Regions from separate parts of the Streptomyces sp. JLBG701 genome, predicted to be linked through region 1. Evidence: riboswitches for the same ligand, from Rfam matches in the RefSeq annotation. Region 1 holds a riboswitch; each other region holds the start of a gene.
What was found. A riboswitch is a leader RNA that binds a small molecule or an ion and turns the genes downstream of it on or off. The one in region 1 is predicted to bind cobalamin.

Region 1 (3,265 bases):
GGCCCGGCTCGGCGGTCTGGTTGGCGGTGCGGTTGGCCGCGTCCTTGAAGGTCATCCAGCCGTTGCCGGTCTGCGCGAGGGTGCGCATCATGCGGCCGTAGAGGTCACGGGCCGGGATGGTCTTGCGGGCGAGGCCATCCGCCTCGGCCTTGCGGTACGCCGCGTCGAACTCCTCGCCCCACAGGTCGACCAGCTCGGGCACGTCGGCGGGGGAGAACAGCGACCAGACCGCGTCCGCGTTGACCCGGCGCATGAACTCGTCCGGGATCCAGTGCGCGAGGTTCAGATTGTGCGTACGGCGGGCGTCCTCACCGGTGTTGTCGCGCAGCTCAAGGAACTCCTCGATGTCGGAGTGCCAGGTCTCCAGGTACACCGCGGCGGCACCCTTGCGCCGGCCGCCCTGGTTCACGGCGGCGACGGACGCGTCGAGGGTCTTCAGGAACGGGACGATGCCGTTGGAGTGCCCGTTCGTGCCGCGGATCAGGGAGCCGCGGGAACGGATCCGGCTGTACGACAGGCCGATGCCGCCGGCGTGCTTCGAGAGGCGGGCCACCTGGTGGTAGCGGTCGTAGATGGAGTCCAGCTCGTCCAGCGGGGAGTCGAGGAGGTAGCAGGACGACATCTGGGGGTGCCGGGTGCCGGAGTTGAAGAGCGTGGGGGAGGAGGGGAGGTAGTCGAGGCGGCTCATGAGCCTGTAGAGCGCGGCTACTTCGTCGAGAGCTCGGGTCGTGTCGTCCTCCGCCAGGCCGGCGGCCACGCGCAGCATGAAGTGCTGGGGCGTCTCGATCACCTTGCGGGTGATCGGGTGCCGGAGCAGGTAGCGGCTGTGGAGGGTGCGCAGGCCGAAGTAGCCGAAGCGGTCGTCGGCTTCGCGGTCGACGAGCGCGTCGAGGCGGGCCGCGTGGATGCGCGCGAACTCGGCGGTGCGGTCGGCGATGAGGCCCTCGCGGTGGCCGACGGCGACGGATTCCGTGAACGACGTGACACCCTGCGAGGCGGCCTCGGCGGCGATGCTGATCGTCAGCAGCCGCGCGGCCAGCCGCGAGTACGCGGGGTCCTCGGAGATGAGGCCGGCGGCCGCCTCCGTGGCCAGCTCGCGCAACTCCGACTCGTCGGCCCGGGCGGACCGGCCGCGCAACGCGGCGGCGGCGACCCGGCCGGGGTCGGCGTCGGGGAGGTCGGCGGTCAGCTCGGTCAGGGTCCGCAGCAGCGCGGTTCCGGGACCGTCGGTCTCGGTCTCGGCCGTGGTCGCGGTCGCTGAAGCCGGTTCGGCTGGCGCGATGGTCACGTGGGGCTCTCCCTCGCTCGGCACGGGGCCTTGGGGAGGGCATGGCAGTTCACGAGCGCGCGCGGCGTCGCGTCCACCGGCCCACTCCGCGAGGCCCGGACGTCAATGCACCCGGGCCGGACGGCCGGGCGCGCTGTCGGCAGGTCCTCGGACTGACCATGTGCACAAAACATGCACAAGTACACCGTTGCGGGACAGTTCCGGATTCGCACCGGATTCCCCTGCGGCGACAGCGAGCATGAGCATACATCTTGTGCCGGGCCGTCATGGCACCACCAGATGTTGTGTCGTGTCGCGTGTCAGGGCGTCAACTCAGCGTCAACTCGTAGGTGAGGAGAGTGATGTCGTCGAGCTCCGGGATGGGATTCCAGTCGCGAGCGGGTGTGCGGGTGAAGCCCAGGCGTTCGTAGATGCGGTGGGCTGAGTGCATCGTGCGCTGGGTCGACAGGACGATGGCTGTGCAGCCGGGGGTGGCCCTCGCGCGGTCGATGCAGGCGCGTACGAGGGCCTCGCCGGCGCCTTGGCCTCGGGCCCCGTGAGCGATCGCCAGCATGCGTATTTCTGCCTCGCCGGGCTTTGCGATGTCGGCCATGGGGCCGCCGGCCGGGACGAAAGTCACTCCGCCGAGTAGGTGGCCCTGTGCTGTGGCGACGAGGACGTCTGCGGCGGCGGCTCGTTTGGCTACGTCTCTGAGTTCGCCCAGGTATTCGTCGCTCTCGCCGAAGTCCAGGAGGCCGTCCTGGAGGTAGGCCTGGGCGGTGATTTCGCCTAGGGCTGTGTACTCGTCGGGGGTCGCCTGCCTGATCGCGATGTCCATGTTGGCGAGTGTGCCGGATGGGTACGACAACGGGCCGCCGAGTTTCTTGCTCTCGGTGGCCCGTTGCGGGTTGTGTGTGGCTGGTCGCGCAGTTCCCCGCGCCCCTTAGGTGGGGTCAGTGAGCGGCGCCTACCAGTTCCGTCTCTACGCCCTTGTCGCCCGCGTCCGCCGTGTAGTCCTGCGGGCTGGTCTCGTCCTCGCCCTCGGGGGCGTTGGTCGCCTTCAGGATGAAGGTCAGGATCACCGTGACCACCACGTTCAGGACGAAGGCCGTGAGGCCGATGTAGCCGATCTCGCCGATGCCCGGGATCTCCTTCGCCGAGCCGCCGAAGTGCTTCTGGGTCGGGGAGGCCACGCCCCATGCGGCGAAGGTGCCGTAGAGCATGCCGACCGCCCAGCCCGCGAGGAGGGCCCAGCGGTGGAACCAGCGGGTGAAGAGGCCGCCGACCAGGGCCGGGAAGGTCTGGAGGATCCAGATGCCGCCCAGGAGCTGGAAGTTGATGGCTACCGTCTTGTCCATCGTCAGGACGAAGACCAGCGCGCCGACCTTCACCAGCAGCGAGACCAGCTTGGAGACCTTCGTCTCCTGGGCCGGGGTCGCGTCCGGGCGGATGAAGTCCTTGTAGATGTTGCGGGTGAAGAGGTTGGCGGCCGCGATGGACATGATGGCCGCCGGGACGAGCGCGCCGATGCCGATCGCCGCGAAGGCCACGCCCGCGAACCAGGCCGGGAACATCGTCTCGAAGAGCTGCGGGATCGCCAACTGCCCGTTGGTGACCTTCACTCCGGCCGCGATCGCCATGAACCCGAGCAGGGCGAGCAGGCCCAGCATCAGCGAGTACAGGGGGAGGATCGTGGTGTTGCGGCGGATCACCTCACGGCTGCGCGAGGAGAGCGTCGCCGTGATCGAGTGCGGGTACATGAAGAGCGCGAGCGCGGAGCCCAACGCCAGCGTGGCGTACGTCCATTGGCCCGCCTCGGCCGGGACGAGGCCGCCGACGCCGGCCGCCGTGTACTTTTCGTTCGCCGCCTTGAAGATCTCGTCGAACCCGCCCAGCTTGATCGGGATGTAGATGATCGCGACGGCGATGACGATGTAGATCAGCGTGTCCTTGACGAACGCGATCAGCGCGGGGGCCCGCAGACCCGACGAGTACGTG
Region 2 (3,265 bases), 4.8 Mb from region 1:
GTCTCCATCGAGGTCCAGCCCCGGCCCACCCGGCCGCGCAGCCTGCCCTGCACCCACACCCCGTGGTCGCCGGTGCGCAGCGGGAAGCCCAGGACGCGGAAGCGGTGGTCCCAGAAGTCGTCGCCGCCCGCGAGCCGTACGGGCGCGGTGCCCGGTACCGTCTCCTCCAGTTTCAGCAGGGCCATGTCGCCGCTGCCGTCGGGCCGTACGGGGACCCAGCGGATCACCCGGGCCCGTAGCCGTGCCGCGGTGGGGTGCGGCAACGGGAAGTCCAGCCACAGGGGTTCGCGGGGCGGTTCGGTGCCGGTGTCGGGGATGTCCAGTGCCCTGGCCACGACGTGGGCGCAGGTGCACAGGACATCGGCGGCGACGAGGAACCCGCTGCCGGTGACCTCGCGCTCGTTCCGCCAGATCCGTGCGATGCCCCGTTCGAGTCCGTCGTCAGGAAGGCCCGTCGGCATCCCGCTGCTCCGGAAGGCTCCTGGCCGGCGCGGCCGGCCACTGCATCGTGACGGTGAAGTTGGCCTCGGCGCTCCCCCGGGCCACGACCACACCCAGGTCGGCGCTGAGGGTGATCCCGAACTGCACGGTGATCTCGCCCGGCGGTCTGGGCAGTTCCCGGGTGCTGTCCACCACGGCGGCCAAGGCGGGACGTACGCGTGCCAGTGCCTGCTGGAGGGTCTCGGCCGCACTCGCGACGGCGGCGCCCGCGCGGCCCACCCGCTGTGCGCCGGCGGGACCGGACCCGGCCACCTCCAGAAGGACGACCTGCCCGTCGTCGAGCGCCATCTCGGCCACGTACGTCACAACGGCTCCCCTCTCACGGCTACGACATGTAGTGCACTGTCCGACGCACAGTGAACGCAAGCAGGGTCATCGATTGCCGCCCGCCCGAGGGGAATTCACCCCAAGCCACCTCCGACCGTCCGGTCGGCGTGGTAGCGATGTGGGCCTCGGCACACTCCCCCCTCGCAGGTCAACGGCAAGTTGACGGCTCTTCTCGGCCCGTGGTGGACTGCCGGAGCCATATACGGCGGCAGGAGAGGAAGCCGGTGCGAATCCGGCGCGGTCCCGCCACTGTCACCGGGGTAGTAAGCCCCGGGAGCCAGGAACTCTCGCCGCCGGTCTCGTCGAACCAGGGCGTGGACACCCTGAGTGAGGACATATCGCCATGCTCGGCTGCCGATTGCGGTCCAGTAGGTCCCGTACCAGAGCCCTGCCCGCCCCCGCGGTCGGCTGAGCGCGTGCGTGCCGATCGCGTCTTCGCGTACGGCGCCGCCGCCGGACTCATCGGTGACCTGCTCCTGGGCGATCCGCGCCGCGGGCATCCGGTCGCCGCGTTCGGGCGGGCCGCCGGGGTCGTGGAGCGGGTGTTGTGGCGGGACCACCGGGGGGTGGGCGCCCTGCACACCGCCGTGTGTGTCGGGGGTGCCGTCTCTCTCGCCGCCGTCGCCGCTTCCGCCGTACGTCCGTCCCGTGCCGCCTCCGTCGCCCTGACTGCCGCCGCCACCTGGGCCGTTGTCGGCGGTACCTCCCTCGGGCGGGAGGCGCGGGCCGTCGGGCGCTTCCTGGAGGACGGGGATCTCGACGGGGCGCGGGCGCGGCTGCCCCATCTGTGTGGGCGGGATCCGCAGGCTCTCGACGCCGACGGGATCGCCCGGGCCGTCGTCGAGTCCGTCGCCGAGAACACCTCCGACGCCGTGGTGGGGGCCCTGGTGTGGGGGGCGGTCGGTGGCGCGCCCGGGCTTGTTGGGTTTCGTGCCGTCAACACCCTTGATGCCATGGTTGGGCGCAAGTCGTCCAAGTACCGGCGGTTCGGGTGGGCTTCCGCTCGGCTCGACGATCTCGTCGGGTGGCCCGGGGCCCGGCTCACCGCCGTCATTGCCGCTGCCGCCGGTGGTGATCCGCGCGGGGCGCTGCGTGTCTGGCGGGACGACGCGGGCAAGCATCCGAGCCCCAACGCCGGGCCCGTGGAGGCCTCGTTCGCGGGGGCGCTCGGGGTGCGGCTGGGCGGGACGCTGTCGTACGGGGGGCGGGTCGAGCATCGGCCTGTGCTCAACAGCGCGGGGCGCGCGGTCGGCGTACCCGACATCGAGCGGGCCGTACGGCTGTCCCGGCGCGTGGGCTGGCTCGCCCTCGGCGTCTGTGTCGCCGGACGGCTTCTCGCGAACGCGAACACGAAGGGGCGTGTCTCATGAGCGGTGGTGGTCTTCTCGTCGCCGGTACGACCTCCGATGCCGGCAAGAGTGTCGTCACCGCCGGGATCTGTCGGTGGCTGGTGCGGCAGGGGGTGAAGGTCGCGCCCTTCAAGGCCCAGAACATGTCCCTCAACTCGTTCGTGACGCGTGAGAGTGCCGAGATCGGGCGGGCTCAGGCCATGCAGGCGCAGGCCTGTCGCATCGAGCCGACCGCGCTCATGAACCCCGTGCTGCTCAAGCCGGGGAGTGAGCAGAGCAGTCAGGTCGTGCTCATGGGGAAGCCCGTGGGTGAGCTCAGTGCGCGCGGGTATCACGGGGGGCGCCAGGAGCGGCTGCTCGGGACCGTCCTCGACTGTCTCGCCGAGTTGCGGGGCACGTATGACGCGGTGATCTGTGAGGGGGCCGGCAGTCCGGCCGAGATCAATCTGCGGCGGACCGACATCGTGAACATGGGCATCGCGCGGAATGCGCGGCTGCCCGTGCTGGTCGTCGGGGACATCGACCGGGGCGGGGTCTTCGCCTCCTTCTTCGGGACCGTCGCCCTGCTGTCGCCCGAGGATCAGGCGCTCGTCGCCGGGTTCCTCGTCAACAAGTTCCGGGGGGACGTCTCGCTGCTGGAGCCGGGGCTCGACATGCTGCGCGGGCTCACCGGGCGGCGGACGTACGGTGTGCTGCCGTATCGGCACGGGCTCGGGATCGACGAGGAGGACGGGCTGCGCATCTCGCTGCGCGGAACCGTGCGGGAGTCGAACGTCGCCCCGCCCGTCGGCGAGGACGTCCTGCGCGTCGCCGTCTGTGCCATTCCCCTCATGTCCAACTTCACCGACGTGGACGCCCTGGCCGCCGAACCGGGTGTCGTGGTGCGCTTCGTGGACCGGCCCGAGGAGCTGGCCGACGCCGATCTCGTCGTCATCCCCGGGACCCGGGGGACGGTTCGCGCCCTGGAGTGGCTGCGGGAGCGCGGGCTTGCGGAGGCCCTCGTCCGCAGGGCCGCCGAGCAGCGGCCCGTCCTCGGCATCTGCGGTGGTTTCCAGATCCTCGGCGAGCACATCGAGGACAAGGTCGAG
Region 3 (3,265 bases), 6.7 Mb from region 1:
GCCATGGTGCCGTGGGCGGCGAGGGTGACGCGCTCGTGGTTGAGCTGGTTGGTGATCAGGCGCCAGCCCTGGTTCTCCGCGCCGACGCGGCGGGCGACCGGGACGCGGATGTTCTCGTAGTAGCTCGCGGTGGTGTCGTGGGAGGCGAGGGTGGTGATGAGGGTGCAGGAGTAGCCGGGGTCGGTGGTCGGCACGAGGAGCATGGTGATGCCCTTGTGCGGCGGGGCCTCGGGGTCGGTGCGCACGGCCAGCCACACCCAGTCCGCGGTGTCGCCGTTGGTCGTCCAGATCTTCTGTCCGTTGACGACGTACTCGTCACCGTCCCTCACAGCACGCGTCTTGAGCGCCGCCAGGTCGGTGCCCGCGTCGGGCTCGCTGTATCCGATCGCGAAGTCGATCTCGCCGGAGAGGATCTTCGGCAGGAAGTACGCCTTCTGCTCGTCCGTGCCGAACCGCATGATCGTCGGGCCGACGGTGTTGAGCGCCATGAGCGGCAGCGGTACGCCTGCCTGGGCGGCCTCGTCGAAGAAGATGAACTGCTCCATCGGGGTCAGGCCGCGCCCGCCGTACTCCTCGGGCCAGCCGACGCCGAGCCAGCCGTCCGTGCCGAGCCTGCGGATGGTGTCGCGGTAGAAGCGTTTCTGGGCGGCCGGGTCCGCGAACCGGGCGTGGGCGTGATCCGGCACCAACTTGGCGAAGTAGGCGCGCAGTTCGGTACGCAGCCGCTGCTGCTCGGGCGTGTATTCGAGATGCACGGCGCCTCCAGGCTCATCGGTCGGATTAGCGAAACGTAGTTTCCTCATGGCAGAGTGTTACGCGCATGCCCGGCGCCCAGGCGACGTCGGGCGCCCTCCTCGGCGAGGTCGTCAGACCTGGCCGACCAGCGTCCGGAGGGACGTGCCACGCGGGCTGCCGGCTCCGGCCGTTCAGCACCAGGGCACGAAGACGATCGGCTCACATCCCTGAGCGACACCCAGGATCACTAGGCCGATCAGAGACGCTCCCCAAGGCCGGTCCCGACGGCGCACACAGTAGAACGTGTTTCAGAAATTGGGAACACGCGGAGCGGGACGGCACACGGGAAAGGCCCCCGGCAAGCCGGGGGCCTTTCCGTCGTTCGATCGCTCAGTGTGCGACGGGACTTGCCGGTGCGGCGGCCTTCCTCTGCCCGGCGGATGCCGGTCGCGGAACCAGCAGCCGTTCGGCCAACAGCCCGAAGACCAGCCCGAACGCGGTCCACAGCGTCGCCTGGATGGCGAGCGCGGCCAGTCGGTACTGCCACAGCAGGGTGGGCGGGAAGCCCTCCGGGACCTCGTTGAACGACGGCAGGAAGGCGTACGCCAGGCCGACGAGGAGGACGAATGTGGCGCCCGCCGCGAGGGTGGCGTTCCAGTTCCCCAGGCGCGGCGCGAGGCGCTTGCCCAGGATCACCGTGCCGATTGCCAGCAGCACGCTGAGGACGATCATCAGGAAGTACAGCACTGTGCGCTGGTTGAGGGTGTCGGGGTCACCGACGGCCGGCGGGTTGGCCGGGTACTTCAGGAACGGGACGACATAGACGGCGACCAGACCCGCCGCCGCGAGGAGCAGCGCGCTCGCCCGCGGCCCGAAGCGGCCGATCCGGCCCAGCGCGAAGCAGTACGCGAGGGCGGCGATGCCGCCGAACGCGACTCCGTAGACCAGGACCCCGGTGCTCAGGCCCGCGGTGGACTGCATGGTGCGGCTGACGAGTTCGGTACCCCCGTGCTCGTGGGAATGGGCCTCCTCGAACGCGATCGCCTCGTCCACGCGCGGCTCGCCCAGGAAGTAGGCGACGACCAGCGCGAGCAGTCCCGCGGCGAGACCCGCGAGCATGCCGCGGACCAGGAGGCTTCTGACAGTTGCTGAGTTCATGTGCTCGTGCTCTTCCCTGTCGGTGTCAGTGGCAGGGGAAACCGAGCATGTGGCGGGCGTCGTGCACCCACTCGTGCACGCCCTCGCCGGACACCAGGGAGGTGGCGCCCTGTTCGGCGCCGACGAAGTAGAGCAGGACCAGCATCAGGATGCCGAAGAAGACCGCCCAGGGGACGATCGCGCCGATCGGCAGCGTTGCGGGTACGGCTGTGGGGGCAGCGGTGGGCTGGACGGCGGACTGCGCCATGGCAGGACCTCCTGGGGAACTCGCGTCCCGTCTCGGTGGTGCACAGGACGACGGGTGCGGGTCTGACTTGCCCGGGCCCGCACCAGGGAGAGGTGCGGTAGAGGCTTACAGTGGCGCGACCGTGCCGGATTCTCACCGGCTTCCGCCGAACCGTCGTCAATATCGACCGAGAACGTACCGCGAAGTGGGGGTACGGCCAAGAGCGCACGGAGGGCGCGGGTGTGCTCCTGTGCGCTTGCGTACGCCGTGAAACGGCGGGATTGGTAGGGATGTTGAGCGCGGGAGTGGACGTATGACGAGCCGAGTGATGTTGATCTCACCGGCGATCACGGCGACGCTGCGGGAGGCCCGCTTCGACGACGGCTGTTCGCTGGACGCCTCCGGGCTGCGGCTCGCCCGGGCGGCCGCGGGCACCCTTCCGACAGCTGAGCGGGTGTGGTGCTCCCCCACCGTGCGCTGCCGCGAGACGGCCGGCGCGCTGGGCCTCGACGCCGTGGACGTACCGGAGTTGGCGGGGATGGACGCGGGACGCTGGCGCGGCGCGACCCTGGCGGAGGTGGGCGCGCGGGAGCCCGAGGCGTTGGCCGGGTGGCTGACGGATCCCGGATGCGCGCCGCACGGCGGGGAGTCGGTGCGGGCGCTGTGCGAACGGGTCGCGGGCTGGCTGGAATCGGCCGCCCTGGTGACGGGCCGCACCGTCGCCGTGGTCGAGCCCGAGGTCGTACGGGCCGTGGTGGTACGGGTGCTCGGGGCGCCGGAGTCGGCGTTCTGGCGCACGGACGTACCGCCGCTGACGTCGGTGGAGGTCAGTGGCAGGTCGGGGCGGTGGAACCTGCGGATCGGGCAGGCGCTGGGCGACACGCGATGAGTCAGTTGAGCGTCGCGATGAAGTCGGTGCAGGCCCGTGCGCACGCACGGCACGCGGCCGCGCCCTGCTCCGCGCCGGGCTGCCTGTCGAAGACGAGCGCGCACTCCAGGCAGACGGTGCGGCACCACTCCAGCTGGACCCGGATGCCGACTTCGTCCTGACCGCCCTGCTCGGACAGCACACGGCAGGTCGCGTCGCACACCTCGGCGCACATGATGCCCTGGCGCCGCACCAGTTCCTGTGCCGCGGTCCCGTCC

Region 2: linked by a shared signal. The riboswitch ahead of AC5DRG_RS12585 (cobalamin biosynthesis protein) and the one ahead of AC5DRG_RS35275 (ribonucleoside-diphosphate reductase subunit alpha) in region 1 are both predicted to bind cobalamin.
Region 3: linked by a shared signal. The riboswitch ahead of AC5DRG_RS03875 (CbtB domain-containing protein) and the one ahead of AC5DRG_RS35275 (ribonucleoside-diphosphate reductase subunit alpha) in region 1 are both predicted to bind cobalamin.

The regions. Positions count from the first base shown of each region.
Region 1 is NZ_CM178588.1:7,588,013-7,591,277, forward strand. It holds gene AC5DRG_RS35275 (ribonucleoside-diphosphate reductase subunit alpha) at 1-1,288, opposite strand, end outside; cobalamin riboswitch at 1,410-1,569, opposite strand; gene AC5DRG_RS35280 (GNAT family N-acetyltransferase) at 1,596-2,105, opposite strand; gene mctP (monocarboxylate uptake permease MctP) at 2,221-3,265, opposite strand, start outside.
Region 2 is NZ_CM178588.1:2,750,142-2,753,406, forward strand. It holds gene AC5DRG_RS12575 (nSTAND1 domain-containing NTPase) at 1-461, opposite strand, end outside; gene AC5DRG_RS12580 (CU044_2847 family protein) at 442-807, opposite strand; cobalamin riboswitch at 995-1,134, shown strand; gene AC5DRG_RS12585 (cobalamin biosynthesis protein) at 1,245-2,198, shown strand; gene AC5DRG_RS12590 (cobyric acid synthase) at 2,195-3,265, shown strand, end outside.
Region 3 is NZ_CM178588.1:855,227-858,491, forward strand. It holds gene AC5DRG_RS03865 (acyl-CoA dehydrogenase family protein) at 1-755, opposite strand, end outside; gene AC5DRG_RS03870 (CbtA family protein) at 1,126-1,893, opposite strand; gene AC5DRG_RS03875 (CbtB domain-containing protein) at 1,919-2,140, opposite strand; cobalamin riboswitch at 2,176-2,310, opposite strand; gene AC5DRG_RS03880 (histidine phosphatase family protein) at 2,433-3,008, shown strand; gene AC5DRG_RS03885 (four-helix bundle copper-binding protein) at 3,010-3,265, opposite strand, start outside.